DNA from 2 places in the Methylophaga thalassica genome. Region 1 is predicted to be linked to the other one. Evidence: predicted binding sites of a transcription regulator. Region 1 holds the regulator's gene; the other holds the start of a gene.

Evidence for each region. The regulator PhoB, encoded in region 1, activates phosphate uptake and scavenging genes when phosphate is short. The targets are predictions, from matches to a motif close to GNNTGTCATAAAACTGTCANAT.
Region 2: the regulator PhoB is predicted to act here: its motif matches at 5,870-5,891, upstream of pstS (phosphate ABC transporter substrate-binding protein PstS).

Annotation. Positions count from the first base shown of each region.
Region 1 is NZ_BSND01000006.1:96,519-112,875, forward strand. Features, by position in the region: gene pstA (phosphate ABC transporter permease PstA) at 1-833, opposite strand, end outside; gene QQL60_RS11465 (ABC transporter permease subunit) at 847-3,117, opposite strand; gene QQL60_RS11470 (PstS family phosphate ABC transporter substrate-binding protein) at 3,252-4,208, opposite strand; gene phoR (phosphate regulon sensor histidine kinase PhoR) at 4,352-5,641, opposite strand; gene phoB (phosphate regulon transcriptional regulator PhoB) at 5,654-6,346, opposite strand; gene QQL60_RS11485 (inorganic phosphate transporter) at 6,536-8,182, opposite strand; gene dsbD (protein-disulfide reductase DsbD) at 8,323-10,140, shown strand; gene aroQ (type II 3-dehydroquinate dehydratase) at 10,277-10,714, shown strand; gene accB (acetyl-CoA carboxylase biotin carboxyl carrier protein) at 10,737-11,186, shown strand; gene accC (acetyl-CoA carboxylase biotin carboxylase subunit) at 11,250-12,590, shown strand; gene prmA (50S ribosomal protein L11 methyltransferase) at 12,597-13,469, shown strand; gene dusB (tRNA dihydrouridine synthase DusB) at 13,459-14,466, shown strand; gene fis (DNA-binding transcriptional regulator Fis) at 14,463-14,753, shown strand; gene purH (bifunctional phosphoribosylaminoimidazolecarboxamide formyltransferase/IMP cyclohydrolase) at 14,787-16,349, shown strand.
Region 2 is NZ_BSND01000005.1:139,686-156,042, forward strand. Features, by position in the region: gene QQL60_RS07870 (NAD-dependent succinate-semialdehyde dehydrogenase) at 1-876, opposite strand, end outside; gene QQL60_RS07875 (alkene reductase) at 928-2,016, opposite strand; gene arsJ (organoarsenical effux MFS transporter ArsJ) at 2,217-3,446, opposite strand; gene QQL60_RS07885 (ArsJ-associated glyceraldehyde-3-phosphate dehydrogenase) at 3,465-4,463, opposite strand; gene QQL60_RS07890 (phosphatase domain-containing protein) at 4,466-4,969, opposite strand; gene QQL60_RS07895 (metalloregulator ArsR/SmtB family transcription factor) at 4,992-5,339, opposite strand; gene QQL60_RS07900 (hypothetical protein) at 5,339-5,731, opposite strand; gene pstS (phosphate ABC transporter substrate-binding protein PstS) at 5,966-7,012, shown strand; gene QQL60_RS07910 (pyridoxamine 5'-phosphate oxidase family protein) at 7,241-7,705, shown strand; gene QQL60_RS07915 (hypothetical protein) at 7,789-8,286, opposite strand; gene QQL60_RS07920 (YidH family protein) at 8,286-8,654, opposite strand; gene QQL60_RS07925 (hypothetical protein) at 8,933-9,187, shown strand; gene QQL60_RS07930 (class I SAM-dependent methyltransferase) at 9,435-10,091, shown strand; gene QQL60_RS07935 (hypothetical protein) at 10,102-10,566, opposite strand; gene QQL60_RS07940 (lysozyme inhibitor LprI family protein) at 10,733-11,134, opposite strand; gene QQL60_RS07945 (ABC transporter permease) at 11,164-13,623, opposite strand; gene QQL60_RS07950 (ABC transporter ATP-binding protein) at 13,623-14,303, opposite strand; gene QQL60_RS07955 (arylesterase) at 14,376-14,951, shown strand; gene QQL60_RS07960 (hypothetical protein) at 15,367-15,702, opposite strand; gene QQL60_RS07965 (cation-transporting P-type ATPase) at 15,749-16,357, opposite strand, start outside.

The sequences.
Region 1 (16,357 bases):
AGCGTAGTCATCGCATTCGGTTTATATGCCTGAACGATTTTTGCCATTGGTATTTCGGCTTCACGGCCATCAGAAATCTTGACGGTGATTTGATCGCGATTCAGCTCTGAATATAATTCATCTAACTGTTCACGAATTTTTGCATAACGTGTATTGAGTTGTTTACGTTCCTCTTCAATTTCCAGATACGGCGCCGTGCCTTTTTCAACCTTATCGAGCTCTAAGCGACGCTGTTCAATTCGCAGCTCTTCAAGACCATGATTGATCTTGCCAATATCTGACTTTTCGATATCTTTTATCTTGTTATATAAAGCATTACTTCGTGCCAATCGTTGCTGAAATGCATCCCAGGCCTGTTCACCCTCAGCGACAACTTCACCCTGTTGTTTAACATTGACCAGATAACCATAAAAGTTGCCCCATTCACGTCGCTCTATCGACATCAGGCCGTCAGGTTTTTGTGTGTCTTCAATCCAGGGATCGTTAATCCAACGAAAATCGAGACCAAAAAAGTCACGATTGCCTATCTTTAATAAGGTTCGATTGGCTGTTTCCTGGCCTTCGGGTAAATGCACACCTGATAAAGCCAAACGAGCGGCAGGCACCGTTTCATGATCCACGCGTTCGCCCACCAGCATGATTTTTTCTTCGCCGGGTTCGGCATAGGTCAGCTCAACGATATCAGCAGGCCAGAAATGGCTCAGGCCTCTCACGGCGATCAAACCAATCAAGCCGACGACCATCACCAGACTGATACTGACCGCGCCGGCATTTAACCAAACCCAAGGTTTACCGCTATCAAACCAGATTTTCATTGAAGAACGTTGTTTCATTCTATATTCCTAACTACAGCGAGCTGTATTTATTACGTAAGCGCTGGCGCACAATTTCAGCAACGGTATTCAACACAAATGTCGCTAAGAACAATACCAATGCCGCCAGGAACAATACGCGATAATGCGAACTAGCCACTTCAGCCTCTGGCATCTCTACAGCGATATTGGCGGATAACGCTCTGAAGCCTTCAAAGATATTGAAGTCCATAATCGGCGTATTACCTGTCGCCATCAATACAATCATCGTCTCACCGACAGCACGGCCTAAACCAATCATCACCGCCGAGAAGATACCTGGGCTCGCCGTCAGCAGCACCACTCGCGTCATGGTTTGCCATGGGGTTGCACCTAAAGCTAATGAGCCAATCGTCAGATGTTTCGGCACACCAAAAATCGCATCTTCGGTAATGGAGAAAATCGTCGGAATCACCGCAAAGCCCATAACCAATCCGACTACCAGCGAATTGCGCTGGTCATAATTAATACCGATATCATTTAAAAATTGCGGCATATTGCCATCAAATAACCACAACTCAATCGCACCACTGGTCGCCATCGAGACATAACCGACTAACAACACAATTGGAATCAACACCGCCGGCTCCCAGCCATCAGGAATGCGTTCACGCCAGGCTTTAGGTAATTTTGTCCAACCCCAGGCAGTCAAAATAATCATCACCGGCAACATAAACAGTAATGTGAACACACCAGGCAAATGGTCTTCGACTAATGGTGCTAACCATAAACCCGCGAGGAAACCTAAAATAACCGTTGGCAAAGCCTCCATAATTTCGATGGTCGGTTTCACAAAGCTACGCATTCTGGGCGACATAAAATAGGCGGTAAAAATTGCGCCCATAATCGCCAGAGGAACAGCTACCAACATCGCGTAGAAGGCCGCTTTGATGGTGCCGAATGTCAGTGGCGTTAAACTAAATTTAGGTTCAAAGTCATTACTGGCTGACGATGACTGCCAGATATATTCAGGCTGATCACGACTTTCATACCAAACCTTTTCCCATAAGGAATGCCAGGAGATGTCCGGGTGTTCATTACGAATATCCAGTAACTTCACGTCACCATTATCAGTCATGCTGATAAGACCATTTGCCCTTGGTGAGAGGCCAATAACCGCTTCGCTGTCCACATACGGTTCAACCAATAACGTCCGGTGAGCCGTGGTGTGATAAATCCCCAAATGTCCGGTTTTATCCAGGGTTAAAAAGCCTTTACGGGCTTGCTCTGGTGCAATGGCAATAATCGGGCTGCTCTGAGCATTAAAACTACGCACATTATGTAAGGTGTAGTTATTGTCTTTGTCTCTGACCGGAAACCATTGATCAATCTGACCATCACTACGTCCCACCAGAATAGAAATACCACCTGTCAGAAATTCAAAGCTCGTAATATCCACGCCTGTGGGTACCGCTTTGATTTTCTGAATTAAACGTGGTTTATCCAACTGCTGAACATCGTAGTAGTAGATAAAGCCCGTATCATCGGCCAGATAAAGTTCACGTTGATCAATATCCAGTTTGACCTGAGTCAGCTCACTGACATCCGATAAGGGGATCTCGTGCTTTTCTTCTTTAATGGTAAATTGCGTGTCATCAAGAAAATCAGCTTCTTTCTCAAAGCGTTTCAGTATTAAACGCTTGTCCTCGGTATAAGCAATAAACGTCGTTTTGTCTTCATAACTCTGAACAGAAAGCAGATTGATTGACTTGCCTTGATCGTCAATCACAACATGTTTTTCACCCAATGGATAAGTGACTTCTGGCACGATAACGCGTTGCGTTCCCGTTGGATAAGTCACTTTGTATTTTTCTTTAATGACTAAAGCACTGCCATCATTAAAACCATAACTAAACACACCTGTCGTTGCGGCACCGGCACTGACAGTACTGATGGTTTTTCCCGCCAACGGCAGTGAGGTTTCGGTCATTGTTTTGCCGGTTTTGGCATCAAAAAAACGCACCATGCCGTTAGCTTCGACAGCCATGGCCACCGTGTTGTATTCATTCAGGGATAAAAAGGTAGGTTGTTTAAAATCGCTGTGATATGTCGCTTCTGTTTTAAGGCTGGCTCCCTGAAACAACGGCATAACCACATAGAGCAGATAGAAGAAAATCAGTACGATGGCCAGGATGACTGAAATACCACCCACTGCCACACCATATTTGGCAACACGATCTTTCACCTCACGCCATGCACGCCTGCGATTTGCCACTTTGGAACCGGGCGCAGGTAATACACTATCTTCGACTGTTTGTTCTTGCATCTAGCAATACCACTTCATTTATTTTTCAGCTTTATTTATTGCTAAACATACTGACTTAGAGTGTTTTTAGCGATAAATTTAGAAAAAACGCCCCGTAAAAACGAGGCGTCTTCCTGATCATGACAAATGCTGTTTTATTGCAGCTTTTGCAGTTCTTTTTCTACAACTGAGTCTGGAAGTGGAATATAGCCATCTTTAACGACTACTTTCTGACCCACTTTAGACAGAATCATTTTAATGAATTCACGATCAATCGGCGCTAATGGTTTGTTAGGCGCTTTGTTGATGTAAACGTATAAGTAACGTGAAAGCGGGTAAGAACCATTCGCTGCATTATCTAATGTTGCAGGAATCATTTTACCGCCTTCTTCTTTAGCTAAAGCAAGTGCTTTAACACCAGACGTTTTATAACCGATACCTGAGTAACCAATACCGTTAAGCGATTTTGTTACACCTTGAACAACAGATGCTGAACCTGGTTGCTCATTTACGCTGTTTTTGTAGTCACCTTTACATAAAGCGTGATCTTTAAAGTAACCATAAGTACCGGAAACAGAGTTACGACCGTACAGTTGGATGTTACCTAAATCCTGACCTAGCTGTTTCCAGTTAGTAATGTCTTCTGGGTAACCACAGGTGCGGGTTGCAGAGAAAATCGCATCCACTTGAGGAATGGTCAGACCATCAATTGGGTTGTCTTTGTGCACATAGACAGCCAAGGCATCGATAGCAACACGAATTGGGGTGGCTTTGTAACCATATTTCGCTTCAAATGCCGCGTCTTCTTTATCTTTCATTTTGCGGCTCATTGGACCAAAGTTAGAAGTACCTTCAGTCAATGCAGGTGGCGCAGTTGAAGAACCTGCAGCCTGAATTTGAATACTCACATTTGGGTATTCACGTTTGAACTCTTCAGCCCACATTGTCATCAAGTTAGCTAATGTGTCTGAACCAACACTCGATAAGCTGCCTGAAATACCGCTCACTTTTTCGTAGTCAGGTAAAGCAGGATCAATATCACCAGCGAATGTCAGCGGCGAGAAAGCCATCGTCATTGCAGCACCTAGCAGAGCAAGGTTTTTCTTGAACATAGTGTTCAACTCCCAAAAATTAAAAGAAAAAAGCAACGTTATTAACGTAAGCGCTAGGTAGTATGAGTTTAGCGTGTGACAAGGATATGAAAAATATATGACAAAGAGATGACAGAGACATTTTTTCTTTGTTTAACGGGCATTTATACCGGGATTTTCTCCACTGCTGCTGTCTCAGGAAAGCAACATTTAAAACTGCTACCTTTGCCTAACTCGCTAGTGATAATCAGTCTTGCGCCATGTCTTTGCAGCACGTGTTTAACGATCGCTAAGCCCAGCCCTGTGCCGCCAGCATCACTACTACGACCTTTATCAACACGGTAGAAACGTTCCGTCAGCCGATCTAAGTGATGAGCCGCTATACCTTCCCCTTCATCCGTTACTTCAATGCAGACGCCATCATCTGTTTCGCGCCAGCTGAGTGTGACCTTGCAACCCGCAGGAGTATATTTCACCGCATTGAATACCAGATTAGATATTGCACTTCGTACTTCACCCAAATCACAAATCAACCATTTATCTGTTTCCAGATTGAGACTGAACTGATGCTCATGGTAGTGCTCCAATGCCTTGGCATCCTCAATGATCGAATGCAGCAACTTGTCCACATCCGTTGGAATGCGACGTAATGATTTTTCTCCAGTCTCCAACTGAGATAAGACCAATAAATCCTTAATCATCAAATGCATACGTTCACTTTGCTGACGCATTGCTGGCAGAGCCATTTTCCACTGTTCCGGATCGGTATCTTCGGTAAACGCTTCCAGATAACCTCGTAAAACGGTTAGAGGTGTTTTTAGTTCATGCGAAACATTAGCAACAAAGTCACGACGCATACGCTGAAGTTTGATGGTCTGGGTAATATCACGGGCAATCAATAAGCGGCCCGAGCCCATGTAGTTCACCAGCTTGACTTCCAGCTGCACATCTTCATTCAGCGGTGATTTGACCGTCGTCGTGCCGCCGAGGTGGATATGATTTTCCAGTAAGTGCTGAAAAGCAGGTTCACGAATGAGATTATTGATCCTGACATTGTTATCCCGGGGCCAGCGTACGCCTAATAACTCTCGAGCGGCCTGATTTGCCCAATCCACTTCACCAAACTCACCCAAGACAACGATGCCATCCGGTAAGGCGGCTGTTGCTGATTGAAAGCGTTTAAGGTATCCGGTTAGTTTTCTTTTCCGATTACTATTTTGTTGACGCATCTGCTCAATCTGACGACAGACATCATCAATGACCCCTTCCGCACTGGGCGAGCGACGTTTTTTGGGTTTTTGTAACCAATACCAGAGTTTGTACCAGTTATGCTGAAGCCACAAAGCATAGGCCAAAGTGGCAACAAACATAAACGCCATCATTTGACCAAATAACAGCCCGACAAAACCTGCCAGACTGACTAGTGTCAGTAGCCGCCAATTATCCCATTGCATATTTCAGTTCGCTTAATCGACTGAAAAACGGTATCCAACACCTCGAACGGTCTGGATAAATTGATCATGGCCTGTTGGCTCAAGTGCTTTGCGCAAACGACGTATATGGACATCCACGGTACGTTCTTCAATGTACACGGTATCGCCCCAGACATAATCCAGTAACTGTGAGCGACCATATGCGCGTTCAGGATTTTTCATGAAAAAGTGTAATAAGCGAAACTCGGTAGGCCCTAATTCAACACGCACATCATCAACAGTGACACGATGACTTTTTGTATCCAGCACTAAATTGCCAAACTGGAGTTTCTGAGCATCTTCATTTTCTGGCGGCTGGCAGCGACGTAATACTGCTTTAATACGAGCGATAAGCTCAGGTGGTGAAAAAGGTTTATTGACGTAATCATCAGCCCCAACAGCAAGACCTTTGACCATGTCTTCGCTTTCACCTTTGGCAGTGAGCATGATGACGGGAATATTGGCCAGAAACTCGTTAGCACGCAGACGACGAATAAACTCAATGCCATCAATGCCAGGTAACATCCAGTCGAGTAAAATCATATCGGGTTGGTTATTTTTTAATAAGTCCAAACCAGATTCTGCATCACCAACCGACTCGCAGGTCAGACCGGCCTGTTTCAGGGTGAACGTCAACATATCCCTGATGGCGACATCATCTTCAACCACTAATACGCTTGTAGCCATAAATTCATCCCAGTATTTCTTCAATCATAGTCCAAGTATCTTACCTCTGAATTATGACAATTTCGTAACAACCGTGTTTTTATTACCATTGCAGGCTACTTTATAGACTATCTGAAAAATATAAAGCCACAATTTCCGCTGGAAAATGTGGCTTTATGACAGTTTTATGTCAAAACATATGCCGTTGTTTTAACTCATAATTCCCTTAATCATATAAAACAACGATGCAGCTAATACTGCGGCGGCAGGGACAGTGATTAACCAGGCTGTAACAATTTTTTTAACAATATCGCGTTTGACGTAAAGACTTTTCTTTTCTTTCTTCAATACTTTTTTGGCTTTTTTGAGCGTGTCTTTTTCACGGTCAATTGAGCTATATAACTGAGTGATGCGCTGGTAATCAGCCGCTGACTTTTGTTTTTTATCGAGCAACATATTCAGCTCACTGCGTAATGCGCTTAATAAACGTTTTTCTTCCTGAATTTCTTGTTTATCTCGCTCAATTTCTTGCTTGAGGCTACTCGACTTATCCATCCATTCTCGCAAGAAACCAACACCAAAAACACCGCCAATGGCAATATGCGTTGAGCTGACCGGCAACCCTAACTGGCTGGCGATAATGACCGTGATAGCGGCTGCCATCGCAATCGAAAATGCACGCATTTGATCCAGTTCAGTAATTTCACCCCCCACGGTGCGAATCAAACGGGGACCATAGAGGCCAAGTCCAAGCGCTATACCAAAGGCACCGACAGCCATTACCCAGAAGGGTATGCCCGCTTTGGCATTAATACCGCCAGTCATCACAGCATCATGGATCGCTGCCAGCGGCCCGATTGCATTAGCCACATCATTCGCCCCATGAGCAAAACTCAATAAAGCCGCAGCAAAAATTAATGGGATGGTAAACAGAATATTGATGCTTTCACGATCGTTTTTCAGCTTGGGCAAACGACGGCGCAATGAGGCTTTGACTAAAAAGAAGGAAATAAAAGCGACGATCAAACCAATAGTTGATGCTTGCAACATGCTTGGTTTATCGACGATGTCGACGGTGAACAACCAGTCATTGACCAAGGTTAAGAACTTCGGCCAGATGTGTTTCAGGCCTTTTAAGACCAGATAAGTTACAAAAGCCCATGCCATGATCGATACATACACCGGTACCCATTTCAGCGAGGCGGCTATTTTGTTTTCCTGAAAGATAATGGTTTTTTTGATGGCAAACAAGAAAGCGGCGGCCACCACACCACCAATCACTGGAGAAATTACCCATGAGCCCACTATGGCGCCCATCGTTCCCCAGTTCACAATCTTAAACCCTGCTGCGGCAATACCTGCTCCCATCACACCACCGACAATAGAATGCGTGGTTGAAACAGGTGCGCGAGCAAATGTCGCCATATTTAACCAGAGTGCAGCCGCTAGTAACGCGGCCATCATTGCCCAGATGAAAGTATCACTCTCCTGACCAAAGGCATTGATATCGATGATGCCATTTTTAATCGTGGAAACCACATCGCCACCAGCAATAATGGCGCCGCTGGCCTCAAAAATCATCGCGATGACAATGGCACCAGTCATTGTCAAAGCCTTGGAGCCCACCGCAGGCCCGACATTGTTGGCAACATCATTGGCACCGATATTCATTGCCATATAAGCGCCAAAGACAGTGGCTATTGCCAGAAAGAGATTATTGGGAACGCCGCCACTGGTAACAAAGCTGTAGCCGAGCACGGCCACCATAAAAAAAAGGGCCATGCCGATTCTGGTTAGTTCAGCATGACTCTTCTTATAGGCTTGTTTTTCAATTTTATGGATGTCTTTTATTTCCACGATGATTCCGTTAATAACTACCCAAAACGGCGCAATTATTACAGCAATGTGACATGAGGCATACCCCAGACAAGACCGATGTAACTATTGCCTGCTATGATTGTCTTGTTATACAACCTTCTGACAAGCATTTGAGACTGATGAAAAAATTTTTATTTTTTATATTACTGCTAACCGTTTTTAATGCACATGCGCGCAGCAGCCTGTTTGATGGTTTAGGTCTGGGCAGTGATGAAGAGGTCCCACCACTTGTCGAAGACGCTTTTCAATTCAGCGCAGAAGTCAATGATGCCAACAGCATTCTGGCACATTGGAAAGTACTCGATGGTAACTACCTGTACCAGAATAAAATTCAGTTTGAAGTGGTTGGTAATGACAACGTTAAGTTAGGCCAGATATCGCTACCCGCAGGCGAAAACAAGCAAGATGAAACCTTTGGTTTAGTGCAGGTTTATCATCATGATTTATCACTGATCATGCCCATTGAGCGCCCTGAAGGTCCAAGCACATTTACTCTCAAAGCACGCTTTCAGGGATGTTCAGAAAAATTTGGTATTTGTTATCCGCCTTCTGAGCAACAAGTTGATCTGGCTTTACCAGCCCTCAGCCAAGCCCCGCAACAAAAAGCGGATGATGCCAAACCCATTGCTAATCAACTCACCGAACAAGACCGTATCGCTCAGAAACTGGAACAGGAAAACCTAGGCCAAATCATTCTCGGCTTTATTGGATTGGGCCTGTTACTGGCATTTACCCCCTGTATCTTCCCGATGATTCCTATTTTATCCAGCATCATTGTCGGCGAAGGAGAACACATCACTACCCGCCGTGCTTTCACCTTGTCGCTTGTCTATGTTTTGGCGATGTCAGTGACATATACCATTGCCGGAGTGATCACGGGATTACTCGGTGAAAACTTACAAGCGATGTTTCAAAATCCATGGATAATCAGTGCATTCAGTGCCTTATTCGTTATTCTCGCTTTATCCATGTTCGGCTTATACGAGTTGCAACTGCCCCACACCGTTCAACACCGCCTACATCAACTCAGTCACAAGCAGCAAGGTGGCAAACTGATGGGAGTAGCGATGATGGGTTTACTGTCAGGCTTGATTGTTGGCCCTTGTCTGGCGCCACCGCTGGCGGGTACCTTAATTTTTATCGGCCAACATGCCGATCCCGTATTAGGCGGACTCGCTTTATTTGCGCTGAGTATAGGGATGGGTATACCTCTGCTTATCATTGGTACATCGGCTGGCAAACTGCTTCCTAAAGCCGGCAACTGGATGATGTTTATTAAATCGGTGTTTGGCGTCCTGCTATTAGGTCTGGCCATCTGGATGTTGGAACGCATCATCCCCGGTTGGCTGACGTTGATTCTTTGGGGCGGCTTATTAATTGTGACCGCCGTCTACCTTGGCGCATTTAATCATCTTGATATTGATGCCACGGATCTCAATAAACTTAGTAAAGGTGTCGGTTTAATACTCTTTATATACGGCGCAATGTTGATGATTGGTGGTGCGAGTGGCAGCCAAAATGTCTGGCAACCGCTTAAGGCGATGGCACTAAGCTCTGACAAGTCACTGGTGTCACAACACCTTACTTTTTCACGTATAAGCGATCTGAACGAACTGAATCGTCGACTGGCCAGCACAACACAACCGGTGATGCTGGATTTTTATGCCGACTGGTGTACCGAATGTAAAACGATGGAAAACACAACGTTTCAGGATCCTGAAGTCATTGCCGCAATGAAAAATTACACCTTGCTGCAACTGGATATGACGGAAAATACGCAAGTCCATCAGGATATGCTGAAATCACTGCGGGTATTTGGCCCTCCGACCATGTTGTTTTTCGATAAAACAGGCAAAGAACTAAAGCAACACCGGCTGGTTGGCTTTGTAAAAACCGATACCTTCTTGGATCACATTAAGCAGATTCAGCGCCAATAACAGAAAACTCCAGAAACCAGACTTTTCGGCGAAAATAGCAACAAAAAGCCGCTTTTTATTTCGATAAACTGGACATCATCAGTTTGCTGGTGCACAATTCCGCCTATTATCTTTGACCCGTAATTGAAGGATCGCAATGGCGAATATTGTTGTGCTTAACGGCCCCAATCTCAATCTGCTTGGGACACGCGAGCCTGAACATTATGGTGCTGACACGCTGGACAATGTTCAACAACGCCTGGATGCAATCGCAACAGATGCCTCACACCAACTCGATTTTTTTCAAACCAATGCAGAGCATCAATTAATTGAAAAAATTCATGCTGTCAGAGGTAAGGCTGATTTCATCATTATTAATCCGGCTGCATTCACACACACCAGTGTGGCATTACGAGATGCTTTATCCGCGGTCAAAATTCCTTTCATCGAAGTACATATTTCTAATATTCACGCACGCGAAACATTCCGCCATCACTCCTACCTGTCAGATATTGCAGTAGGCGTGATTTGTGGACTTGGCACCCAAGGCTACGAATTAGCTTTGGCATCTGCCATCAGACAACTCAACCCATAACGACTAAATATAAGGTTTTAGCATGGACATTCGTAAAATAAAAAAACTGATTGATTTGATCCAAGAATCTGACGTATCTGAAATTGAAATTTCAGAAGGTGAAGAATCAGTACGTATCAGTCGTAATCACCATTCTGCGGCTGTTTCTTACAGCGCTCCAGCACCTGCTCATTATGCTGCTCCAGCGGCAGCCCCTGCTCCAGCACCCGCAGTAGAAACAGCCAAAACGGTCAATGAAGCCAATGCTGTCCGCTCACCAATGGTGGGGACTTTCTATCGTTCATCATCACCTGAAGCCGCGCCATTTGTTGAAGTTGGCCAATCCGTATCTGCTGGTGATGTCATCTGCATCATCGAAGCGATGAAAATGTTCAACCAAATCGAAGCTGACCGTAGCGGAACAGTTAAAGCTATTCTGGTTGAAAACGGTGATCCTGTTGAATTTGACGAGCCGCTAGTCATTATCGAATAACAGTCACGCTGGCTATCTCAGCATAGCCATTGCTCACCCTGAATTGTGGATTAAAACCAAATTATGATCGATAAAATTGTTATTGCTAACCGAGGCGAGATTGCCTTGCGTATCTTGCGGGCATGTTGGGAGCTAGGCATCAAAACGGTTGCTGTTCACTCAACCGTAGACCGTGACTTAAAACACGTTTTGCTAGCTGATGAGACTGTTTGTATTGGCCCTGCCCCCTCTAGTGAAAGTTATCTCAACATCCCTGCACTTATCAGTGCTGCTGAAATTACAGATGCCACAGCAATTCACCCCGGTTATGGCTTTTTATCTGAAAATGCTGACTTTGCAGAACGTGTAGAAGAAAGTGGCTTTATTTTCATCGGTCCACGTGCTGATACCATCCGTCTGATGGGTGATAAGGTATCGGCAATTAAAGCGATGAAAGAAGCTGGTGTACCTTGTGTACCAGGCTCTGACGGCCCATTAGGTAATGATGATGAAACCAATTTACGTCTGGCACGTGAAATCGGCTATCCGATCATTATTAAAGCCGCCGGTGGTGGTGGTGGTCGTGGTATGCGCGAAGTTCACAGTGAAGCACACTTGCTGAACGCTATTGCCTTAACACGTAGTGAAGCAAAAGCAGCATTTGGTAATGGCATGGTTTATATGGAGAAATTCCTGGAAAATCCTCGCCATATTGAATTCCAGGTACTCGCCGATCAGCATGGCAATGCTATTCACTTAGGTGAACGCGACTGCTCTATGCAGCGTCGCCATCAAAAAGTTGTTGAGGAAGCTCCTGCTCCAGGCATCACCCCAGAAATGCGTGATCGTATGGGTAAAATCTGTGCGGAAGCTTGTGTGCGCATTGGTTACCGTGGTGCTGGTACCTTTGAGTTTCTCTATCAGGATGGTGAATTCTATTTCATCGAGATGAATACCCGTATTCAGGTAGAGCATCCGGTTACTGAACGTGTAACTGATGTTGATCTGCTGGTGCAACAAATACGCATTGCGGCTGGTGAACCACTATCTATTAAACAAGAAGATATTGTCATGCGTGGACATGCCATTGAATGCCGTATCAATGCTGAAGACCCTCGCACGTTTATGCCAAGCCCAGGACAAATTACGTCTTATCATGCACCAGGCGGTGCCGGTATCCGTATGGATTCTCACATTTATAGTGGCTACCGTGTACCACCAAATTACGATTCTCTGATCGGCAAACTGATTGCTTACGGTAAAACACGTGATATCGCGATTGCCCGTATGCAAACAGCCTTAAAAGAAATTGGTATTGAAGGCATTAAAACCAACGTTGAGCTGCAACGTGACATCATGGACGACACTCACTTCCAAACGGGTGGCACCAATATTCATTACCTTGAAAAGAAACTGGGCATGTAATCAACCATGGCCTGGATTCAATTTATTTGTAACACCACATCAGACAAGGCAGATGCCTTGTCTGATGCGTTTTCTGAGTGCGGTGCAGCGGCTGTCACATTTGAAGATGATGCCGATCAGCCTATTTACGAACCCGATTTGGGTACCACACCTTTGTGGACGGCAACACGCGTTGTTGCCTTATTTGATGCGGAAACCAATCCTGATGATGTCGACAAGATGTTATCAACGCTGGTAAACGATATGCCGCCATATCGTGTTGAAGCCGTTGAAGATAAAGACTGGGAAAGGGAATGGATGGATAACTTTCATCCTATCCAGTTTGGCGAGCGTTTATGGATATGTCCTAGCTGGCATACACCACCAGCACCTGATGCGGTCAATATTTTGCTCGATCCCGGTCTGGCATTCGGTACCGGTACCCACCCCACCACAGCCTTATGTCTGAACTGGTTAGACCAGGCAGATCTCAAAGGTAAATACGTGATTGATTATGGCTGCGGTAGTGGTATTTTGGCGATTGCTGCCGCCTTGCTGGGGGCTGAACGTGTTATTGGTGTCGATACCGATCCGCAGGCACTTGAAGCGACACGTGCCAATGCTGCACGTAATGGCGTCGAGATCGAAGCCTATTTGCCCGGTGACTGTCCGGATGAACCATGTGACCTATTATTGGCGAATATTCTGGCCGGCCCACTTCAAACCCTTGCGCCACGTTTTGCCAATCTGGCCAAACCCAGTGCGGAGCTGGTATTGTCAGGCATATTAGAGGTACAGGCTCAGGAAGTATCGGATAGCTATGCTGCATGGTTTGATATGCAAGCGCCTACCATCAAGGAAGATTGGACTCGATTAAACGGCACTCGTCATGCAAGGTAACACCCTCAGTATCGGGCCATACCGTTTGCCGAATAATTTATTTCTGGCGCCGATGGCAGGAGTGACGGATCGCCCATTCCGCCAGCTTTGTCGTCGACTTGGTGCGGGAATGGCGGTATCAGAAATGATTACCGCAAACAAAGCCTTATGGGCCAGCAAAAAATCTTTATTACGTGCCAACCATGCAGGTGAGCCAGAACCGCGTAGTGTACAGATTGCTGGTGCCGATCCCAAAATGATGGCTGAAGCAGCAAAACATAATGTCGATCAAGGTGCCCACATCATTGATATCAATATGGGCTGTCCTGCAAAAAAAGTCTGTAATGTGATGGCGGGTTCTGCTCTATTGCAGGATGAATCATTAGTGGCCAGCATCCTTGAATCAGTGGTAAATGCTGTCGATGTGCCTGTCACCCTGAAAATACGTACCGGTTGGGATAGAGATAATCGTAATGGTTTAATAATCGCCCGTATTGCCGAACAATCTGGCATACAAGCCTTAGCGATTCATGGCAGAACACGAGCGGATGCCTATAAAGGCGAAGCCGAATATGACACCATTGCAGAAATAAAAGCGGCTATTTCATCCATGCCAATTATTGCTAATGGCGATATAGATTCGCCATTAAAAGCAGCTGAAGTACTCAATAAAACTGGCGTTGATGGCTTAATGATTGGGCGTGCTGCCCAGGGTAACCCATGGATTTTTAGACAAATTATCCATTACCTTGAGCATGACAAACTGTTATCATCTCCTTCTGTTGCTGAAATTCGTCAAATCTTGATTGAACACCTGGAAAACCTGTACGATTTTTATGGTGATTTTTCTGGTGTCAGAATGGCGCGAAAACACATTGCCTGGTATAGCAAAGGCCTACGAAATGGTAATGCCTTCCGTCAGGAAATGAATTTGCTCGAATCACCGCAACAGCAGGTAGACTTTACACGTCAGTTTTTTGATCAACTACAAGAACAACAGGATATTCAAGCCGCATGACTCAACCGCTAGCCAAAGATTCAACTACATGCGCAGAGCTAGCTGTCGCCGCTGAGCAAACAGCGGCACCATTGAATGTGTGTGTGACGCGTGCACTGGCTGATTACTTCGAACAACTGGAAGGTCATCCTGCAGCCAACTTGTATGAAATGTTAATGACGGAAGTCGAAGTTCCCCTGCTCAAAGCCACCCTGGAACATACCAACGGCAACCAAAGTCGTGCAGCTGAAATTCTCGGTATTAACCGTGGAACATTACGTAAAAAGCTTAAGCAATACGGCTTATAAATCGAATTTTTTATCTCCTGGAAGTGATTTTCAATGAATCAAATCAAACGTGCTCTATTGAGCGTATCAGACAAAACTGGTGTGCTTGAATTAGCCCAGCAATTAAACAAGCTCGGTGTAGAACTGTTATCCACTGGCGGTACAGCCAAATTATTAGCCGAAGCAGGCTTACCAGTAAAAGAAGTCTCCTCACATACTGGCTTCCCAGAAATGATGGATGGCCGTATCAAAACATTACACCCCAAAATTCATGGTGGTTTATTAGGTCGTCGTGGTACCGATGACGCCATTATGGCTGAGCATGATATTGCTCCGATTGATCTGGTAGTCGTTAACCTTTATCCCTTTGAAGCCACGATTGCACGTGATGACTGCACCTTGCCGATGGCTATTGAGAATATTGATATTGGTGGCCCCACCATGCTGCGTGCTGCGGCCAAAAATCATGCGGATGTCACTGTGTTGATTGATCCTGCTGACTACGCCAACGTTGTAGCACAAATCGAAGCCAATGGCGGTGTCGATGATGCCACCCGTTTTGATTTAGCAGTAAAAACATTTGAACATACAGCACATTATGACGGTGCTATCGCCAACTATCTGGGCAAATTAACCGGTGAAGAAAAAGCCTCTTTCTCACGTACATTTAATAGCCAGTTCGTGAAAAAACAAGACATGCGTTACGGTGAAAATCCTCACCAAAATGCCGCTTTCTATACCGAAGCGAATCCTGCCTCTGGCACCATCAGTGCTGCCAAGCAATTGCAGGGTAAAGAACTGTCATATAACAATATTGCCGATACAGATGCCGCGCTGGAATGTGTGAAAGCGTTCCCTGAAGCGCCTGCCTGTGTGATTGTTAAACATGCCAACCCGTGTGGTGTGGCTGTCGCAGATAGCTTGCTCAAGGCATATGACTTAGCTTACGAAACCGATCCAACCTCGGCCTTTGGCGGTATTATCGCCTTTAATCGTCCATTAGATGCTGAGACAGCAAAAGCCATTATTGATCGCCAGTTTGTCGAAGTCATTATCGCACCATCAATCAGTGAAGAAGCCCAGGCAATCGTCGCTCAAAAAGCCAATGTGCGTTTATTGGCCTGTGGCGAGTTTGAAAACAATGCTGCAACTGGACTGGATTACAAACGTGTTAACGGTGGTTTATTAGTTCAGGACCGTGATGAAGCACTGGTGCAAAAAGCCGATCTGAAAGTGGTCACTGAAATAGCCCCATCTGAAGAACAAATGGCTGACTTATTATTTGCCTGGCGTGTCGCTAAGTTTGTGAAATCAAACGCCATTGTGTATGTCAAAAATCAACAGACTGTTGGTATTGGTGCCGGACAGATGAGCCGTGTTGTGAGTAGTCGAATTGCGGGTATTAAAGCTGAAGATGCGGGTTTAACGGTACCAGGTGCCGTGATGGCTTCTGATGCCTTTTTCCCATTCCGAGATGGCCTGGATGCGGCAGCAGCGGCAGGTATTAAAGCTGTTATTCAACCAGGCGGCTCTATGCGTGATGATGAAGTTATCGCGGCAGCAAATGAGCATGGTATTGCCATGGTCTTTACTGGCATGCGTCACTTCAGACATTAAATAACCGC
Region 2 (16,357 bases), on a different contig from region 1:
GAATTCTTCATAGACAGGCGCTTCAATAATAAAACGTTTAGCCGCAATACAGGTTTGGCCACTATTCATCACCCGCCCCTGCACACAGGTTTTCACCGCCAGATCGATATCGGCATCGCGAAGAACGAGATAGGCATCACTACCACCCAATTCGAGTACATTTTTCTTCAGATGTTCGGCTGAAATTTTAGCAATCAATCGACCAATGCTGGCACTACCGGTAAACGTCACCCCACGGATATGTTGGTGAGCAATCAGTTCATCTGCTGTCTCACCATCGACAAATAGACAGCTAAATACGCCTTTAGGCAAACCGGCTTCTTCATAAATTTTTTGAATAGCTTCTGCTGTTTCAAAACAGGACTCATCATGTTTAAACACCGTCGTGTTACCCGCCATGATGACAGCAATGCTGTAGCGGATGCATTGATAAAGTGGGAAATTCCAGGGCTGCATACCTAAAATCACACCTTCAGGCTGATAAGTAATAATGCCTTTTTTACCACCTGAAATTCCACGCTCTTCATCGGCTAATGCATCAATGCCATGCTCAGCCGTATATTCACAAATAGCAGCGCACTGCTCGGCTTCACCTTCACCTAAAGCTAAGGTTTTTCCCATTTGTTTTGCCATCATTTGAGCTAAATTGGCTTTGTCTCGACGCAGTAATTCAGCAATTTTTTTGATGATGGTGGCGCGATGTTCCAGTGAGGTCTTTCTCCATTCCTGAAAAGCTTGGTGAGAATCATCAATTAAGGCTTCTGCTTCCTGCTTTGTGTGCAGGTAGTAAGTTTTATACACCTCTTCTGTAGCCGGGTTATAGGTATCAATCGTCTGACGAGAAATAGTGGTAGTTTTCAATTCTGCTTGTGTCATGTTTTATCCTCTTTAATAGTAAGAAAAATAACGCTTTTTGCAGATTGAAAATTAACGAGCATCCTCCATGAAGGGATAATCGGTGTATCCCTCAGCGCCACCGCCATAAAAGGTATTTTGATCGGGTGTGTTGAGTGCTGCACCGGCTTTCAGGCGTTCCATTAGATCCGGATTGGCAATGTATTGACGGCCAAAGGCTACTGCGTCAGCACGTTGGCTTTTCACTGCATCTTGGGCCGTGAGGAGATTGTAGTCGCCATTGGCAATGTAAAAGCCCTGCCATTGCTGGATAAGTTGCTCAACAATGTGTAGATCTTTATTGCTGACATCAATGCCTGGAAAGCGTTCAACGATATGAACATAGGCCAGTTTGTGATGGTTTAGGTGATTGATAAGTGCAGTGTAGGTTGTCAGCGGATCGCTATCACTAACATCATTAAAGGTACCGGTTGGAGATAGTCGTATACCTACCCGGCCAGCATCCATCACCTCAAGCACGGCTTCGACCACTTCATTCACCAGGCGGATACGATTTTCAACTGAACCACCGTAATTATCAGTACGGTGATTACTGCCATCACAAATGAACTGGTTTAATAAATAACCATTGGCGGAGTGAATTTCAACACCATCAAAACCGGCTTTGTCGGCATTGCATGCGCCTGTTTTATATTCTTCAATCAGATTGTTAATGTCATCTGTTGTCATCGCGCGTGGCTCTGACACATCGACCATTTGGCCGTCTACAAAGGTTTGTGCTTGAGCACGAATCGCTGAAGGAGCAAGCGGCTTCTCACCTTCTGGCAGAACAGAGTGATAACTGATTCGGCCAACATGCCAGAGTTGTAAGAAAATCTTTCCACCTTTGTCGTGAACGGCATCCGTGATTTCTTTCCATTTTGCTACTTGTTCGTCAGAGTAAATACCAGGGGTCTTGATATAGCCTTTACCCATCTTGCTGATTTGCGTGCCTTCAGCAATGATAAGACCAGCACTGGCACGTTGTGAATAGTATGTTATGGAGAGATCATTGGGGATATCCGTATCATCATGGGCTCTGTTTCGTGTCAGTGGGGCCATAAAAATGCCGTTTTTGAGTTCCACTGAGCCCATCTTCACAGGACTGAATAAGTCATTCATATACTTCCTCCTTTGTTGTCCAGATAACTAGTTTGATGCACATACCAGTAAATAGTTCGTTGGCTAACTATAGGAGAGAAACTGTCTTTTCTATGTGAAGAGATAAACCTGAGCGTCCATAAAACAACACTCTAAAATAAAAAGTCCCTTTTAATCCTTACCCGATGACAGTTCTACATTCTGATATGCGTTCTCTGATGTTAAATACTGACACTTGCTCGTTTATGTTTGGGTAAATACAGCGATATCACGGCTGTGATGACGATAAATAAAGCAGACACCCATAAACAAAACCCTAAACCATAAGACTGGTAAAGCCAGCCTGAAAGCACCGTACCTATCAGCCTGCCCATGGCATTTGCCATGTAATAAAAGCCGACATCAAGTGATACGCCGTCTTCACCTGCATAACTAACAATCAGATAACTATGCAACGCTGAATTAATGGCAAATAAAACACCAAAGATCATCAGCCCCACTATCAGTACCAGCTCTTTATGCCAGTTATAGCTCAGTGCGACTGCGATCATTACTGGAATCAAACTTAAGGCTAGCGCCCAAAATAAGGCATCTTTGCCATCTGGAAGTCTGTGTTTAGAGCGGGTAGTTAATCGAGGCGTAAAACCTTGTACCGCGCCGTAACCTATCACCCATAAAGCCAAAAAACCGCCTACATACCAGTGATCCCAACCAAAGCTGGTGGATAAATAAACGGGTAAGGCCACAACAAACCAGACATCCCGTGAGCCAAACAAAAACATTCTGGCGGCAGAAAGCACGTTAACTGACTGGCTTTTAGAAAAAACATGACTAAATTTAGGCTTATTTTTAGCTCTGCCAAGCTCTTGTTTAAGAGAAAACAGGCTAAATATCCAAACTATCATTAATCCAAGGGCCATCACTAAGACCGCCCCTTTAAATCCAATCAGCGTGAGCAGCCCGCCTCCGAGAAAAAAGCCGACCCCTTTTAATGCATTTTTTGATCCGGTTAACGCGGCAACCCATTTATAGAGCTGACCATTTTCCTCTTTTGGCACCAGTAACTTAATGGCACTTTTGGCACTCATTTTATTTAAGTCTTTGGCGACACCGGATAAGGCCTGTGCCGCCATGACCCAGATAACAGTTAACCATTCACTCGGCACAAGTAGCATAGATAAGGCGACAACTTGCAGCAGCAGCCCTATATTCATCGTTTTATTCAGGCCAATATGTGCACCGAGCCAGCCTCCAACAAGATTAGTGATCACCCCAAAAATCTCGTAGAACAAGAAGAGCATGGCGATCTGCAACGGGCTGTAACCCAAACTATAAAAATGCAATACCACTAACATGCGTAATGCACCGTCAGTTAAGGTAAAAGCCCAGTAGTTTGTGGTGATAATAAGATACTGGCGAATCTCGTCAGATAGCTTAGCCAAAGCTGTCATTGATGATTACTCCGAATCCTAGCGACCGACCAAACGCACTAACTCAGCAGTACGGTTAGCATAGCCCCACTCGTTGTCATACCAGGCATAAATCTTTACCTGCGTGTTATTGACGACCATGGTGGATAAGGCATCAACAATGCTTGAACGCGGGTCACCTTTGTAATCTATCGATACCAGAGGGCGCTGTTCAAAACCTAAAATACCCTTCAACTCACCATTAGCCGCTTCTTTTAATAAACGGTTGACTTCATCAGCTGTTGTTGCACGCTCAACCTCAAACACGCAATCTGTTAGCGAGGCATTGGTTAGCGGCACACGTACAGCATGCCCATTAAGACGCCCTTTTAACTCAGGAAAAATTTCTGTAATCGCCGTTGCTGAACCTGTTGTTGTTGGAATCAAGCTAGTGCCACATGACCGTGCGCGACGTAAGTCTTTATGTGGTGCATCAATGATCGTCTGGGTATTGGTAATGTTATGAATGGTCGTTATAGAGCCATGTTTAATACCTAACTTATCGTGAATAACTTTAACCACAGGCGCAAGAGAGTTTGTTGTGCAGGAAGCGGCTGTCACAATTTGATGTTGGTTTTTGTCATAACTATCATCATTGACACCCATCACGACATTTAATACGCCCTCTTCCTTCACGGGCGCCGTCACAACGACACGCTTTACACCTTGTTTCAAATAATCTTGCAGGATGGCCTTGCTTTTCATTTTGCCACTGGCTTCAATGACAACATCACAGGATGACCAGTCAGTCTCAGCGATGCTTTTATTCTGACTGCAGATGATGTGTTTACCATTGACGTGAATGACATTATCTTCAGACATCGCCTCATGCTGCCAAGTACCTTGAACTGAGTCGAAATTGAGTAAGTGAGCCAATGTATCTGCATTTGCAGCAGGATCATTAATCTGAACAAATTCAATATCATCCCAATCAAATGCAGCCCTTAACGCTAAGCGACCGATTCGACCGAACCCATTAATACCTACTTTGATTGTCATGTTTAATCCTTAATTGCGTAGTATGTTTCTAAGAAATTCAGGTGTGTCGTTACTGTTAAAGCACGAGGTCTTACAGACTGGACAAGCTCCTTAACCTCTTTCCATTCCATACCCATTTCCAGTAAAAGTATGGCTGCAATCAATCCTGTTCTACCCGAACCACCACGACAATGAATAGAAATGGTCGATGTTTGCTTTAACTGTTTAAGTAGCTCAGTTTTGACCTGAGAAAATCTCGTCAAGAAAAGTGCATCTGGAGACATATCATCTTCGATGGGTAACTGAAACCAGTGCATCCCCTTCCTCTGGATCAGTATTCCCAAGTCAGGCACACCTAAATCCATAAGCTCGTGATCGGGTAGGGCTGTTATGACAGATGTTGCTCCCGCATGATGCAAAACGTCTAAAGCCTGTTCTATGTCAGTCTCTTTTGTGCCAGGACATGGCGTAAAAATAAATTGCCCGCCGGTTGGCAGGGGAAGAAAAGTAATTGGATGTGTATTCATGATTTAACAACGTTCTTAAAAATTATCCGCAGCAATTTTTTTGATTATCTGGACGATCCGACATTTGTTGTAATCGTTGCACGTCTTCATCGATAAGTTGCTGATTATGTATTTGGGTGGTTGATATCACGGCTTGCATCCATAGAGGTAAGTCAGGATTGATACGATAGAAGACCCACTGTCCCTGACGTCTATCCTGTATAAGCCCACATTTTCTGAGTTGAGCTAAATGCCTGGAGATTTTTGGTTGAATTTCATTTAAAGCTTCCGTTAATTCACAAACACATAATTCTTCCTGTTTGAAAATCAACAAGATGCAACGTAAACGCGTTTCATCGGAGAGACATTTATAAAAATCTACTGGGCTCATCACTCTATTCCAGGCTTGGATTTAACTAAGGTAAATAAATGAATACGGTTATTCAGCTCTCTTATGACAGAAAGCCAAAAAACCATATTTTGTGGAAGAGATACAATATTTAGATGCCAGCATAGTTGCTTGGAGCTGTCATCGTTCTGAGGACATCCATCAGATTGTTTATCACATAAATAGATCGAGAAATCGTATTGTTCGGTGAGACTCATAGGTGTTGTTTGATGAGGTATCAGCTTTGAGTAAGCTATTGCCCCTGATACCTCAGTATCTAATGTGATGTCATGACAATATCCTCGGAAGTCATTTCCGCCTGCCTTATTCAGCAGTAAAGTAGCCAGATAAGCATAAACAGGATTTTCTTGGCATTGGAAACAAATTCTTTGCATTTTTATTCAGTTTCGTTGATCGACTTAATATATGATAATTGATATATATTTCATTAATATTACACATAGAATAAAACTATAAAACCACATTAATCAAATAAATTCGGTAGCATATCATTAAAAATAAACTAATATATCATATTTCATATATATGTAATATGATATATGTATATTCCTTCTATTCAATTCTCAGCAACGCTATTTAGATGCTCACCACAAATAAAAGGAATAGTCATGAAATCGTTTATTAGAAATAGTATTTATATTGGTATTGTCTTCACTGCACTCGGTTTGACAGCGTGTGATTCCGAATCCTCTTCGTCCGTCACGACGAGTGCTGATAATGGAGACACGAGTATTGTTATCTCGGGATCCACCTTTGCTCGCCCCTTTTTCGAGAATGTATTAGAGAAATACAAAACACGGGATCAAAGCACCCAATATGCTTATCATTCGGTCGGTAGTGGTGCAGGGATTGAACAGTTCATAGCTGGAGAAGCAGATATTGGAACAACGGATGCCCCTATCAACTCGGCAGAATCCAGTCGCCTGAAAGAAGGGTATGAAGAGATTATAGTTACCTCCGGCATGATTAGCATTGCATACAATATTGATGGAATTAACACCCCCTTAAACCTACCGAGAGATGTGTATACAGATATTTTCCTTGGGAAAATAACCCAGTGGAATGACCCTCGAATACAATCTGCCAATGCTGATATCAGCTTACCGAAGAGTCATATTCAGCTTATTACGCGTTCCGATAGTAGTGGTACAACCCATGCTTTTACTCAACACCTTTCAGCAATCAGCCCAGAATGGAAAAACGCGTTCGGTGTACACAAAGTCATAGATTGGCCGGGAAAGGCGATGAAAGCGAAGGGGAATGAAGGCGTGTCTCAACGATTATCTATTACAAAAAACAGTATTGGTTATGTTGAGTTTGGCTTTGCAAAACAACTTGGATTAAAAATGGCACGACTAGAGAATAAACATGGAAAGTTTGTTTTGCCTGACATTGAATCAGGTCAAGCCAGTTTTAATGATGAGCATTACAATGAAACTGGGGAACAAGTTTCATCGATTAGTGATCCTGATGGCTATCCAATCGTGACATATACAAGGGCTTTGATACGTAAAGACTACAACGATCCTAGAAAAACAGAAAAAGTTCGAGACTTAATAAAATGGACGCTTAATGACGGCCAAGAACTTGCTGAGGATTTGTATTACCTCCCATTACCTGAACAGCTTATTCGATCAGAACAATCAAAATTATGACCATGTATAAAATTATATTTCTATAAGTGTATGTCTTATTTAGGAGTGAAAGGATTATCAGGAATCATCGTCGTAGTCAGTTGTCGCACTAATCAATGCGTTGATTCATCTAAAGATAAGCTGTGTGCAAAAATCAAATGACATGAATAAAAAGCATTTCACACTATACAAACATGTGCATTGCTATCTTTAGTTGAATTTGAATTTACCACTGTCAAGGAGATATAGATGAGTAACGATATTCGAAAAACCATGTGGGAAGCGATGAGTGATAGTCCATTTCTGATGATTGGGCTGGATAACACGCTCCAACATAGTGAGCCCATGACAGCACAGTTAGATGAAAACGCTGATAGTGAATTCTGGTTTTACACCACAAAAACCAACCGTATAGCGAAAGGCGGCCCGGCCAAAGCCAATTTTGTCAGTAAAGATCATAAAGTCTTTGCTTCTATTCGAGGCACATTAAAACCAGAAACGGATGAGGCTGTGATCGATAAATACTGGTCAAAAATGGCGGCATCCTGGTATGAACAGGGTCGTGAAGATCCTTCATTACTAATGATGCGTTTTGAGCTGGATGATGCGGAGGTATGGATCTCCGATCCGAGTATTAAAGGTTTATTTAAACTGTTCACCGATGGCAAAGTTGAGCCGGAGATGATGGGTGAACATAAAAAGCTTGGCCTATAAACCCGCCACTCTCGTTTAAAATATGCAAAACCAGCCCTGCTCATACCTCTGAGCAGGGCTTTTTTATTGACCCCAATTATTGCCTAGTCGAAATAAACAAAAGGTTCTTGTTCATGTGCAGGTAAGTCATGAATATAGTGTTTATCTGCATAATCCGTACATTTGAGATCAGCCAGCACCTGTTTATCTTTCACGACATAAATCCCGGCAAATTCACGTTTTTCTCTGACACCGGCCTCTGCATCAATCCATTCTCCATTGCTGATGCCGGAATAAACGATATAGTCATAACGCCCGTTTGAGAACCGCAGGCGTCCTTCTCCACCGCCACTGTATGCTGTCGAACTGAATTGCACAGGTGCGTGGAGTTCCAGCTCAATCTGTTCCGGTTTACCAAAGCGATAGATTAACGTGTCCTGTGCACTGACACAGACTGAAACTGCTTTAGACTTGATATGACAACTAAAGGAAATCGTTTCCTGTTTGTGACATACATTTTCAGCGTAAAGACTGCTTGATAAACACAGCAGTAATAAAAGCCCGATAAGTTTACTCTGCCCGTAAAGTCTAAGATGCTTCATCAGCTCGCTACATTAAATAATGATACTGCCAAGGCCAGACTCAACACGGCAACAACCAGATTAGCCAACACGCCCCAGCGCGCTTTGTAACCTTTGGGTATTTCGGCTTCGCTTAATTGCTTGAGTACCACGCCATACTGATAGGACGAGATAAGCGCACATACCGCACCAAGCAGGATAAAAGCGAGACCAAGTATAAAAGTTGAAGATGTTGTATGAGGTGCCTGATGCCCTTGCATGACTGCGATTAACAGACCGGCCCGCTCAACAACAAAGCCAAAGGCAATCATGGCAAGACTGGTGCGGTTCCAGGCTAATAATGTGCGTTCCGCAGCAAACAACACTCTCGGATCATCTAAATAAGACATATCAAATCGCTCTTCCACTCAAGATTTACAGTGAGGTTAAACCATAACGTCAAATGACCAAGATAACCACCAAGAAATTGAAAACATACCTCTACTTCACTTCAAACTGATTGCGGACAGTTTTTATGACTGCACGCTTAGCATCATCGCACATTGATAAAAACCTATTTTCACAAAACTATCGGTTGTAAAAATAGGTAAAACAACCAGGCATCGACTTGACTCAAACAGGCTATCGCGTTTCACTGAAAGTCCAGCCAATTAAATAGGAGGTTGAAATGATTTCAACTGAAATTAAGGAAGCTCGGTCAATTCAAGATGTTGTTCAATTAATCGATCATGGTGGAACAAACAGTGACTCGCCAGAAGAAGTCGCGGGCACGTATGCGTATCTGGCGGTGATAGATTCAGACCACGTCAACAAAGAACATGCTAAATCCCAATTAGATGAACTTATCGAAGCAGGCGCGAAATTTGATTATGACCTTGCTTTGGAATATGCAGAATCGCATCTTATCGAATCACAACATTAATACTTAAAAACAAGCCCTATGCACGTCTGTGAAAAGCGTCATAGGGCTTTTTTTACCTATTCGGTTTATATTTCTACTCCATGATTGATGTATCACAAGCCCCCTGATAAAAAACAAACATCATGACTACATCACTGAATTAAAATAAGAAACTTGCAGTTATCGATAATTACTATATTCTGGCCTACTCTCGTTTTGTCATTTATCCCATATAACTGGCTCAGCTCCCATTGCTTTATCAGGATAAATGATGACCAAGCCCGTTCGTGTTCGTTACCAGACAATTGAAGTCGGTGACATGGATATTCACCTTTGTACTCTTCGTGACAAACAGCAATTTAGTGATCCCGAGGGTGAAGCGGATGATATGGGTATATCTTCAGCTACCTGGCCCCTGTTTGGTGTTGTCTGGCCGTCCAGCATTGTGCTCGCCAATCATATGCTGGATTACGATATTAAAAATAAACGTATCCTTGAAATTGGCTGTGGTATGGCCTTATCCAGCTTATTACTCAATGAACGCATGGCCGATATCACGGCGACTGACTACCACCCTGAAGTGAATCATTTTCTTGATCGAAACACCGATCTCAACAGTGGGAAAAATATTGCTTTCGAACAAGTGGACTGGGCGAATGATGATAGTGATTTGGGCAAGTTTGATTTAATTATCGGTAGCGATCTGCTTTACGAAGATGAGCATGTCCTGTTGCTGGCCAACTTCATCAATAATCATGCGAATCAGCATTGCGATGTTGTTCTGGTCGATCCGGACAGGGGCCGAAAAAACAAACTGGATCGGGAAATGATCGCATTTGGCTTTACCAGTAGTTACATAAAACCTGAACACACCGACTACTTAAAAGAGAGCTATAAAGGTTCTATCCTAAGATTCTCACGCTAAAACTATCTTTTTATTGCGGCGTAATACCGGCTACTTTCAACTTTCCTCGCCGCACTTTGGTCATCGCGATCGTCGACGAAATCAGTAATGGTGTCACCACCAAGAGAGTCGGTACGATGGCAATGCGTGTGAAGGCGATCATCATGATGGAACGTAATTGCGGATCTTTTTGAAACGATATCATCAGAGTACTGAGCAGCTCTATCGAAATCGAGATAGAGTAAGCAATCAAAACTATACGACACCGTTTCCAGACAATATGCCAGTGTGCATTGATTAGCGGGGTTTGATGTACATGTTTTGCTCGATACCAAATATAAAAAATCACTGATAATGAGCAAACGATGGCGATTGGTAACAGTAATATTTCCAATCCCATCAATAGAGAACCGATCGGCAATAACAGATTAAACACCAGCAGATTAAATACCAATAATTGATGAGGGATTACAGCCCTGGCTTGCTCGTTAAGCATATCAACACCTCCATTGTATTCCGCACAAAACATAGACTTATTGCTGATGACCAACAGCGATAAGTGTAGCGCTATCAAATTAAAATTTGTTGACGATTACAAGCCAGTGAATTTCGCTAACCGCTTTACATCATAAAAGCACTTCACTTCTTTTGCGGTCGATGCATTAAGGGTTGTCAACAAACCACTGTAAGTAGTTGGTACGTTGCTGCGTTTTTTCCAGAAGACAAGCGGTATAGATGCTACCAAAGCCAGTACCCGTCCTGGATTCATAGGTTTCAAAATCACAGCTTGTCTGACGATATTGATGCCAGGCATCCTGTGCTTTAGCGAGATAGTCGGCCTGTGATGGATTATCCATCAGCTCGGATGCATCCTCTTTATAACGCGTTTCCAGTCTGTCATAGACATCATTCAACTTGGCTTCTGCTTGTTTAAGTTCTTGCTGCAAACAGTCGTACATGCTTTTTTCATCACTGGCAGATTGACATGGATGAGTCTCAGATTCAGCATGGGCTATAGATGAAATCAGTCCCATCCCCATCATAACTAATACCGTCTTTCGCATCCTTTTCAATTCATTTTATCCTTATCAAACTAAACTGCTCGTAACAAATGCATCGGTGGCACACTCGACACCTTTCTACTAGCAAATAAACCAATTGCTGAGATAACCACCACACCAATCAAAGGACCAAGACTCCATAACAAAGGGTGCCAGCTTGCTTCTGCTTTAAATAAAAATACCTGTAAACCATACAGGCAGGCTTCGGCACCAGCAGCGGCAATCAGTCCTGAAAACAATCCCAGTGCACCAAATTCAACAAACAGTGCCTGCTGCACCAGGGCTTTCTTGGCGCCAAGCACGCGTAATAAAGCCCCCTCCTCCAAACGTTCTTCCAATGTCGAGCGTACACTCGCTAATAACACGAGAGCACCGGCACTCAAGATGCAGAGAAGTACTAGTTGAATTGCCTGTGACAATTGCCCTATAACCGTTTGCACTTGTTTTAATAAATCACCGACATTTAACATCGACACGGTTGGAAATTGAGACATCGCCTTATAAAAGGATTGGGCATTTTGCTGGCTGATAAACACACTACTGACAAAATTAGCGAGATAGTCCGCTATAGCATGCTTAGGCAATATCAGGTAAAAATTCGGCTGCATGGATCCCCAATCGACCTCTCGCACGGAAGTGATAGGTAAAGTAACCTCATTACCACCGATATTCAGGGTGAGCTCATCCCCCATTTTCAAATTCGCTTCCTGCATCACCCGTTGCTCAATAGATAAGCCATCGGCAGCAAAGTCACCTTCAATCAGCTTACTGCCTTTGCCTACTTCATCAGACCAGGTCAGATTTAACTCACGTTCGAATAATTCCGGCTCAGGTCTATCTTCAGGATAAAGTGTTTGTACCGATGTGCCATTGATGGTGATGACTCGCCCGCGAACCATCGGGAACCAATCAGATCGTTTTATCCCCAAATCATCTGTTACCTGATCTATTTGCTTAATCTGGTCTGCCTGAACGTTGAACAGATAATGGTTTGGCGCATCAGCAGGTAATTGCTGTTGCCAGTCTGAAATCAGGTTTGATTTCACACCCACCAATATCAAGCCCAGCATAATAATCAGCGTGAAGACTAATAACTGAAATAAGTTGGGTAATAAGCGACGATACAAGGCGGCAAAGCCTATCTGCCAACCACTGGTTGCCCCGGAGGTCAGCGAACGGCCTAAACTGAATACAGCATAACCCAGTAAAGCGACAACTATCCCAATCCCGACAATAGCTAACATCATGATGCTGGGCAGAATAAATCCCCCCGTGTATAGACACATCAGGCCATACATACCAATAAAGCCGATGCCATAAATGATGACGGTGTTTTGTTCTACTTTAAAACCCGGCTGTAACACTGACATCGGTGACACTTTGATCAGACGCTGCATCAATGGAAAACAGAATGCCAGCATGGAAACAAACCCCGTCGCCACTCCCAGCCATAAACGGCTGATGGAAGGTTCAGGCAATGCTGTTGACATCAATCCCGCCAGCAATGAGGAAATAATGAGTTGAAGTCCCCAGCCAATAGCGAGTCCAACCCCAGCCCCCAGCATAAACAAGACAATAAATTGAATTAAAAATACATGGATCAATTTTCTTGGTGTGGCACCTAGTGTTTTTAACACAGCCACCTGCATTAAATGGCGTTTTACAAAACGTGATGAGGCAAGGGCCATCGCGACACCAGATAGGATAACCGCTAGTGTCCCCGCTAGTAGAAGGAATGATTGTGCTTTACCAATGGTGTCACCAATACGCTCGCCTTTCTGCGTTGGAGTCTGCCAGCGTTGGCCCTCATTAAGTTGGGATGTTACCCAAGTTTCATATTCATCCAATGCGGATTTATCCCCCGCCAGCAATAGGCTGTAACGAACCCGACTGCCAGGGATAATCACCTTTGTTGCAGCCAGATCTGCCATATTAATCACTGCACGAGGTGACACAGCAAAAGCCGAACTGCTGGCATTAGGATCTCTGACCAGAAATTGACTGACCGTTAAGGTCGTCTCACCCACTTCAACCTGATCACCAATAGTGACACCCAATAAACTTGCCAAGCGTGAAGACAGCCATATTTTTCCCGGTTGAGGTGGTGTTGTGTCATCCGTGCCGGTACCAAATAAGGTATCGTCAACCAGATAGGCACCTCTTAACGGATACAGATCCGTAACTGCACTGACTTGGCTTAGTTGTAGATTGTCACCGGCAAATATCATGGTTCTGAATGAAGTCCGTTCCGCTTGTTTAAGCCCTAATTCATTTGCCTTGCTTTGCCAGTTTTGCGGAATCTCATCATCAGAACTAATCAGTCTGTCAGCGGCCATCAAACTGGCAGACTCGCTTTCAAATGATAGCTGCAAGCGGTCAATAAATAGCGTAATTGCTGTGACCGTACTCACTGCAATAATCAATGCAAAAATCAGGGTTAGAATATCGCCGCTACGCATATCGCGTAGTAATAGTCGTAAGGCAAAACGCATCAGTTTTTTTCCACCAGCTGACCAGCAGACATGACTAATTGACGATCACACTTCTCTGCCAGATGGTTGTCGTGTGTGACCATCACCAGTGTGGTGCCTTGCGCTTTATTCAGCTCAAAAAGCTGTTCGATGATGATACGTCCATTGCCTTCATCCAGATTGCCAGTAGGCTCATCGGCAAACAGAATCTTCGGACTGGAAGCAAACGCTCTGGCAATGGCGACACGCTGTTGCTCACCACCAGAAAGCTGATTCGGATAATGCGTTAAGCGATGCGAAAGCCCCACCTTGTCCAGCAAGGCTTCTGCCTTTTGTCGTGCGTCTTTATCACCTTTTAACTCCGCCGGTAACATCACGTTTTCAACCGCCTGCAAACTGGGTAACAAGTGAAACGATTGAAATATAAACCCCACATATTGCCCGCGTAATAACGCCCGCTGTTCTTCATCCATTGTTGAGAAAGCATGGTCGTAGAGATAAATCTCACCAGAAGTATTCACATCCAATCCTGCCAGTAAGCCCAGTAAGGTCGACTTACCCGAACCAGACGCGCCGACAATAGCGACTGACTCCCCTTCATTAATGTTTAAACTAATCCCTCTCAGTATGGTCAAATCGCCTGTATTTGCTGATACGGTATGAGTTAAATTGCTTACTTTGATTGCAGTTTTGACTGCCATGTTTTTCCACTCTTGAAGGTTTTTATGTTTTTAAAAAGACAATATTGGTTTGTGTTACTCATCAGTTTATTCATGAGTAACCTTGCATCTGCATCAACACTGCTGGTTATGGGGGACAGCCTCAGCGCTGCCTACAATCTACGACCCGAATTAGGTTGGGTTAGTTTACTGGAAAATCAACTTTCAGAGTCTCATCCGGAAATCACCATCGTCAATGCCAGTGTCAGTGGTGAAACCACACAGGGTGGTTTGTCCCGCTTTAAACAACTGCTTTCTGAGCATAAACCCAGTTGGGTGATCATAGAACTAGGTGCCAATGATGCCTTGCGAGGCTATCCACTTACTCAAACCAAAAACAATCTTGAATCCATGATTGAACAAGCACATCAGGCTGACGCCAAAGTGCTATTGCTGGGCAACCAGATTCCAAAGAATTACGGCAAACGTTATACCGAAATGTTTTTTAATTTATACAAAGAGTTGGCCGAGGAATATGAGCTGGCGTATGTGCCCTTTATGCTCAAAGGTGTCGCACTCAATAAAGCGTTGATGCAAGCCGATGGCCTACATCCAAACAAAGAGGGACAACCGGTTGTGTTACAGAATATTAAACCGGTGTTGTTACCACTTTTGGAAGAATCTAAATAAAAATAGTGTTATCACCGACGGTTGTCATAAGTGATGGCAGAAAAAAGGCTACTCAATTTATGAGTAGCCTTTTTTGATTAATGTCCAAAAACATTCTTGTCCGTTTGCTTGGCTTTTTTTGCTGCTTTCTTTTCTTTCGGTGTTAGCAACGGTGCCTTTTTCTTGTCCTTTTTAGTGTCCTGACCTTTACTCATGATATTTCCCTTTGGGTGAATGCATTAACCTCAACGGCTTGTTGGCTGATTTGAGGGCATGTTCTAGGTAGAAACATCAATGCCAATCAATGTTGGTACATAGACGCCCAGTATGGGCTCAATTATCAATAAGCGATAGTTTATTTACTGATTTCCCATCTCTTTATGGCATATCACATCACCAAGACTAAACCCGACTTATACCTTATTTGGGGTAAATGCTAATCGCCCTGACGGTACCATGATTCGAATGGGATGTTGTGCGCTTCCATAAACGGCATCAGACCAGCCGCTTTTTCACCACTAAAATGGCTTTCGAGTAATGTGATTATATGGCCGCCACCTAGTGCTTGTTGTAAGCTCGAAATATGCTCTGCTTTTACCGTCCAATACCACTCATATTCAGACGAACCTAACACCTTTTCAACACCTGGCCCTATGTCTTGACCATTAAAAACCAGATCGCCATTAGGCTGAATTTCTGCACCGAGAAATCGAAGGCCGTTCTTATCACGCTCATTTCTAAGCTCGGTTTTCTTCTTCCATCGTTCAAACATTTATCATCCCAACGTCCATTTTAATGAATGATCAAGGTAAATTCTTTTATGCTCTGACCCGTCCCACAAGAAGCCGCAGTTGTTTTTCCACTTCAATCACAACAAATAGCATCACTCCGATACCAACCACCAGAATGCCATCCCAAAAAGCAATACTTTCAGTGCCAAAAATGGCCTGAAGCCACGGCAGGTAAGTAATGGCAAACTGTGCACAGCTAATCACGAAAACGACACGCCAGATAACTTTTGTGCCACAGATCGCTTTCCAGGTGAGCGATGTGCCATGAATATTCCGAATAAAAAATAAGTGGAAAATTTCCATCACCACCAGCGTATTGACGGCCAATGTACGGGCAAGTTCAACCGAGTAGCCCTGATTAATAGCATAGTGATAAATACCGTAGACACCAGATAAAAAAAGCATAGAGACCAAGACAATATGCCACATCAGTTCGACGCTTAATAAAGACTCATCACGTGAACGTGGCGGCCGGCGCATGGTATTTTCTTCTGTCGGTTCAAAAGCCAGTGCAATCCCCAAAGTCACTGCTGTTATGAGGTTAACCCAGAGAATCTGAACCGGTGTAATAGGTAATGTCATGCCAAACAGCAGAGCCACAATGATTGTCATGGCTTCGCCCGCATTGGTCGGTAA